Regions from separate parts of the Halomonas sp. 707D4 genome, predicted to be linked through region 1. Evidence: predicted binding sites of a transcription regulator. Region 1 holds the regulator's gene; the other holds the start of a gene.
What was found. Region 1 encodes LexA, which represses DNA repair genes until DNA is damaged. Its sites were predicted from a motif close to TACTGTNTANNTANACAGTA; they were not measured.

Region 2: the regulator LexA is predicted to act here: its motif matches at 896-915, upstream of BIS11_RS03120 (PA0069 family radical SAM protein).

Annotation. Positions count from the first base shown of each region.
Region 1 is NZ_JAMZBD010000247.1:105-3,359, reverse strand. Features, by position in the region: gene purU (formyltetrahydrofolate deformylase) at 10-864, shown strand; gene lexA (transcriptional repressor LexA) at 931-1,605, opposite strand; gene BIS11_RS11160 (TetR/AcrR family transcriptional regulator) at 1,825-2,502, shown strand; gene BIS11_RS11155 (L,D-transpeptidase) at 2,480-3,010, shown strand; partial or broken gene BIS11_RS11150 (glycoside hydrolase family 3 N-terminal domain-containing protein) at 3,076-3,255, shown strand, end outside.
Region 2 is NZ_JAMZBD010000039.1:4,015-7,269, forward strand. Features, by position in the region: gene BIS11_RS03120 (PA0069 family radical SAM protein) at 1-881, opposite strand, end outside; gene BIS11_RS03125 (nuclear transport factor 2 family protein) at 1,145-1,528, shown strand; gene BIS11_RS03130 (alkaline phosphatase) at 1,670-3,124, shown strand; gene BIS11_RS03135 (hypothetical protein) at 3,200-3,255, shown strand, end outside.

The sequences.
Region 1 (3,255 bases):
AGTCTATTTATGTCGCATTATTACCGTCTAGTGGTTTCCTGCCCCGATCAGGTGGGCATCGTCGCCCGCGTGTCAAGCTTCATCGCCCAGCATGGTGGTTCCATTACCGAAGCGAGCCAGCATTCGGACCTGCAGACCGGGCGCTTCTTCATGCGCTACGAGATCCTCGCCGACTCCATCGGCATGAGCGCCGATGAACTCGAAAAGGCGTTCGCGCCGATCGCCGCCACCTTCGACATGCAGTGGGCGCTGGTGGATACCCAGAAGCGCCGCAACGTGGTGATCATGGTCTCCAAGGAGTCGCACTGCCTGGTGGATCTGCTCTACCGCTGGCAGGCCGGCGAGCTCGACTGCAACATCGTCGGCATCATCTCGAACCACCCGGACATGCGGGCGCTTTCCGAGTGGTACGAGATTCCCTATTTCCATATCGCCGTGGACCCGACGAACAAGCAGGCCTCCTTCGATGCCGTCCAGGCGCAGATCGAGGCGCTCGGGGCGGACTGCATCGTGCTCGCCCGCTACATGCAGATCCTGCCGCCGGCGCTCTGCGAGCACTACGCCGGGCAGATCATCAACATCCACCACAGCTTTTTACCGTCCTTCGCCGGGGCCAAGCCGTACCACCAGGCCTACGCCCGGGGCGTGAAGCTGATCGGCGCGACCTGCCACTACGTGACCGAGGAGCTCGATGCCGGGCCGATCATCGAGCAGGACATTCACCGCGTGAGCCACTGCCATACGCCGGCGGATCTGGTGCGTTTCGGTCGCGACGTGGAGAAATCGGTGCTGGCCCGCGGGCTGCGCTGGCATCTCGAGGATCGGGTGCTGATCGACGGCAACAAGACCGTGGTGTTCGGCTGATAGAAACGAAAACGGGGCGCAATGCCCCGTTCTCGATTGCAAGCGTCGGCCGAAGGCCGAGACTTCCTAGCCCAGCGCCTGACCGCTGCCGCCGCGAATCACGCCGACGCCGACCCCTTCGATGTCGAGCTGCTGAGTGCGCAGGTCGATCTCGATGGGGGCGAAGTCGCTGTTCTCCGCCAGCAGCGTCACCTGGTGGCCGTCGCGCTTGAAGCGCTTGACGGTCACTTCGTCCTCGAGGCGCGCCACCACGATCTGGCCATCGCGTACCCGCTCGGTGCGGTGCACGGCGAGCAGGTCACCTTCCAGAATGCCGATGTCCTTCATCGAGAGCCCGCGCACGCGCAGCAGGTAGTCGGCCTTGGGCGTGAAGTACTCCGCGGGCAGCGGACAGTAGCGGTCGATGTGTTCCGCCGCGAGAATGGGGCTGCCTGCCGCCACCTCGCCGATGATCGGCAGCCCGCTGGTATTGGTATCCGCTGAATCGTTGGCGGCCGGGGCGGTGTCCGGCGCGTCGGCGCCTTCCTGGTTGGGCAGACGGATGCCGCGCGAGGTGTGGCGAATGATGCGGATCGCCCCCTTGCGCTCGAGTGCGCGCAGGTGCTCCTCGGCGGCATTGGGAGAGCGAAAACCGAGCGCCTTGGCGATTTCCGCGCGCGTCGGCGGGTAGCCGTAGTCGTTCATGGTCTTGACGATGAAGTCGAACACGTGCTGTTGACGAACGGTAAGCGGGCGTGACATGGCGCTCTCCAGGGTAAACGGGTAACTAAAAAGATGACAGTCGGAACATGTGTTTAAGTATACAGTATGTCTCTGTATCCAGTATATGACCTAAGCCCCGGTTTATAAAGCGCGCGCTGGCTTTCTCGGGCCAGAACCCGTCGTTTTGACGATTGAGCCCGGAGCGTGAATGGCCTACTATGCCGCGATGTTTTAAACACTCGTTTTCTGGAGGACGCCATGGCGCAGTCAGATACGGTCACGCGTATCCTCGATACCGCAGAGGTGCTGTTCGCCGAGCGTGGCTTCGCCGAAACCTCGCTGCGCAACATCACCAGCAAGGCGCGGGTGAACCTGGCCGCCGTGAACTACCATTTCGGGTCGAAGAAGGCGCTGATCCAGGCCGTGTTCGCCCGCTATCTCGATCCGTTCAGCGAGCGCTTCCATGCGGCGCTCGACGAGCTGCAGGCGCATCATGGCGAGCAGCAGATTCCCCTTGAGGTGCTGCTCGAGACCATGGCGACCACGGTGCTGACGGTGCCCGCCGAGCGCAACAGCCTCAAGGTCTTCATGCGCCTGTTGGGGCTGGCCTACAGCCAGGCCCAAGGGCACCTGCGCCGCTACATCCAGGAGCAGTACGGCGATGTCTTCACCCGTTTCGTCGAGCTGGTACGCCAGGCAACCCCGGGGCTTCCCGATGCCGAACGCTTCTGGCGGCTGCACTTCATGCTCGGTACGGTGATCTTCACGCTTTCCGGGCTCGACGCGCTGCGCGACATCGCCGACAAGGAGTACGGCGAGCAGGTGTCGATTCGCGATCTCGTGCGCCGCCTGCGCCCGGTGGTGGTCGCCGCCATGCACGCGCCGTTGCCCACCGCCCTCGAGGAGCCCGCCCATGCTCACCCCGAAGCTGGCTGAGCTGCCGCCGGCAGAGGATGCCTGGATCGAGATCGACTGCCAGTCGCAGGAGCTGTGCCTCTGGCAGGGGCGAGACGTGATCCACGCGTGCGCCATCTCCACCGGCATCAATGGCGTCGGCGAGGAGGAGGGGAGCGGGCGCACCCCGCGCGGCTGGCACTACGTGCGCGCCGCCATCGGCGAAGGCCTGCCGGAGAACGCGGTATTTCGCGGGCGGCGCTTCACCGGTGAAGTGTTCACCCCGGCGCTTGCCCAAGCGCACCCGGAGCGTGACTGGATCCTCACCCGCATCCTGTGGCTCTGCGGGCTCGAGCGCGGCGTCAACCGCGGCGGGCGCGTCGATTCCCAGCGCCGCTACATCTACCTGCACGGCACGCCCGCTGACGAGCCGATGGGCGTCGCCGCCTCCCACGGCTGCATCCGGGTGCGCAATGACGATCTCCTGACGCTGTTCGCCGCCGCGCCCCCCGGAACGCCGGTCTGGCTTCACGGCGAGAACCCGGCGTGACGGCGGATTTTGCCTGAGCGCGCCGATCGACTAGAATTGGCGCCCGTTTCGTTGGATCTAAGCTCATGACACAATCGCTTGGCCCGGTCATGCTCGACCTGGAAGGCCCCTCCCTCACGGCTGCCGAAAGGACCCTGCTGCGCGATCCCGCCGTCGGCGGCGTCATCCTTTTCGCGCGCAACGTCGAGAACGCCGAGCAGGTTCGTCGGCTGTGCGCCAGCGTGCGCGCCGAACGCCCCGACTTG
Region 2 (3,255 bases), on a different contig from region 1:
AGGCTCATCACCTTGGCGGCACGCTCGGGGTGATGGGTGTGAAGCCACGCCTCGAACAGCGGCGCGACTTCCCGGGGCAGGCGCAGCAGCATCCAGGTGGCGGTGCGTGCCCCGGCGCGGCTCGCCGCCTCCAGCAGCCGTTCGATCTCGTGATCCGTGAGCCCCGGGATCACCGGCGAGACCAGCACGCCCACCGGGATGCCGGCGGTATTCAGCTCGCGAATCACCTTCAAGCGCGCCTGAGGCGACGCTGCGCGCGGCTCCAGCGTGCGCTTCAGGTTCGCATCCAGGCTCGTGAGGCTGACGAATACCCGGACCAGCCGGTGTTCGGCCATGCTGGCCAGTAGCTCGATGTCGCGCAGCACCAGGGTGCCCTTGGTCACCAGCGTGACCGGGTGGCGGCAAGCGTGCAGCAGCTCCAGCAGGCGCCGGGTGGTCCGGTAGCGCGCCTCGATCGGCTGGTAGCAGTCGGTATTGCCCGAGAGATTGATGGGCCGGCAGACGTAGCGCGGGTGGGCGAGTTCCTCTTCGAGACGCTCGACCATGCCCGTGCGAGCAATGAGCCGTGTCTCGAAATCCAGCCCCGGCGAGAGATCCCAGTAGGCGTGGGAGGGGCGGGCGAAACAGTAGATGCAGCCGTGCTCGCAGCCACGGTAGGGATTCAAGGAGCGATCGAAGGAGAGATCCGGCGACGCGTTCCAGGAGAGCGCGCTTTTGGTCGGTTCCTCGCGCACCTCCGTGGCAAGCGACGAGGGCGTTTCGGCCTGCCACCAGCCGTCGGGTTCGGCAACGCTACAGGTGGGCGCGAAGCGATTGGGCGGATCGAAAGTGGCGCCGCGACCCTTGATGGCCGGGCCCTGCGACAAGGGTATCGAAGTCACGTCGGTCACCCGTTGCATGTTTTTATATACAGTAGTCGGCTTGGGTGATCGATGCAAGCAACGAGAAAACTCCGCGTCTCCATCAACAGTATATCGACCAAAGTGAACTTGACATGCGAGGTCGGGTCTATTTGGGTAAGATAGTCTTTGCATATGAGAGTGCCGGGCTTGATTTAGAAAAGCTAAGCGTTACAAAGGCTGTCGTCAGTGTCGCCGGAGCCCGCGGCCTATTAAAGTCCCCCCTGTTCGAAGAGGTCATTACGATGAGAACCCCCCAAGACGTGCTCAACGAGTGGATGCAGGCGATCAACAGTGCCGACGTCGAAGCGCTGCTGTCGCTTTACGATGAGAACGCCGTACTGATTCCCACCTTTTCCAACCGTATTTCCGATACCCGCGAAAAGCATCGCGATTATTTCGAGCGCCTCGGCGCGCGTCCGGGGCTGAGCATCACTCTCCACGAGAAGACCGTGATCGTGCAGGAAATCTCCGAGACCATCGCCGCGCTGACCGGCCTTTACAACTGGCGCTTCGAGGTCGATGGCGAGCTTCTCAACTTCGAGGCGCGCTTCAGCTACGTGGTGGATCTCTCCAAGGAGGCGCCCATCCTGCACCACCACTCTTCCCAGATTCCGCGCATGCTGTAAGCGCGTGATCCTGCGGCGAGGCGCTTGCGCCTCGCCGTTTTTTGTCTAGAGCCTTTTAATCAAGTAAATCACCATACTGTCATCTTTCATCGCTACGCTTCCCTGCGCCAACAACGCCTGAACATCAAAGAGGGGAACACGATGAAAACGCTATTCAAGCGCTCCATGGTGGCGCTTTCCGTCACCGCTGCCGTCACCGGCGCCACCCTGGGCAGCGCCGCGGCACAGCAGGGGCCGGCCAAGAACGTCATTCTGCTGATCACCGACGGGACGGGCATCGAAACCTTCCGCGCGGCGAGCTACTACCGCCACGGGGCGCTGGGCCACGAAGTTTACGATGACTTCGACACGCAGCTGTTCATGGCGACCCATCCGCTCAACACCTCCAACACGCCGACCAGAAGCGATGCCGATCAGGTCACTTTCGACCCCGCAGAGCTCTGGAACGACGAAAGCGTGGATAGCGTCTTCGAAGGAAGCCTCGGCAACTACAAGGGCTACTTTGCCGGCTACGATTACGCGCGCGCCGACTACACCGACAGCGCTGCCGCCGCCACGGCCCTGGCCTCGGGTCAGAAGAGCTACAACAATGCCATCAACTGGTCCAACGACGACCAGCCGCTCAAGCACATCGGCGAATATACCGTCGAGAGCGGCCGGGCGCTCGGCGTGGTCTCCTCGGTGCAGATCTCCCACGCGACGCCGGCAGGCTTTCTGGCCCACAACGTCAGCCGCAACGACTACAGCGCCATCGGTCGCGAGATCATCGAGTCAGGGCTTGCCACCATCGCCATCGGCACGGGTCACCCCTATTACGACGCCGCCGGCGAGCGCGTCGACGAGCCTCGCGAGAGCGACTTCCGCTTCATCGGCGGAGAAGAGACCTACCAGCGCCTGGTCGACGGCGAGACGGACTACGCCTTCATCGAGAGCAAGGACGACTTCGAAGCCCTGGCGGCCGGCGAACTCGACCTGCCCAAGGAGAAGGTGCTGGGCCTGGTACAGAACATTCAGACCCTGCAGTACAGCCGCCCGGGCGTCGGCGCGGGTAACTTCCTCGACACCTCGCCGAGCCTGGCCACCCTGACCGGCGCCGCGCTCAACGTGCTGAGCGCCAGTGATGATGGCCGCGACAACGGCTTCTTTTTGATGGTCGAAGGGGGCGCCGTCGACTGGGCCGCCCACGCCAACAATCTGCCCCGCATCATCGAGGAGCAGATCGACTTCAACGAAGCCGTCGAGGCGGCCGTCGAGTGGGTGGAAAACGAAAGCTCCTGGGACGACACCCTGATCATCGTCACCACCGACCACGGCAACGGCCTGCTGCAGGGCCCGGATTCCGACACCCGGGCCTACAGTCCGATCGTCAACCAGGGGGCCGGGGCGCTGCCGCTGGTGCGCTGGCACTCCGACAACCACACTCGCGAGCTGGTGCCGCTCTACGCCAAAGGCGCAGGTGCCGACTACTTCCTCGACATCGCCGAGCCCGAGGAAGGCCTGGCGATCTACGAAGGGGACGAAGAGAGCCACTACTGGGTCGACAACACCGACGTGTTCCGCGCCAGCATGAACGCCTTCGGCCTCGACGCCGAGTAACCCAGCACCGTATGCCGGAGCCGCCTGCGGGCGGCTCCGTGCGTTTCTTGTCTTCCATATTACGAGTGACCCAAGATGCTTCGCGGACTTTTCATACTTGTGCTGTTGATATGTTCGACCACGCCTGCCTT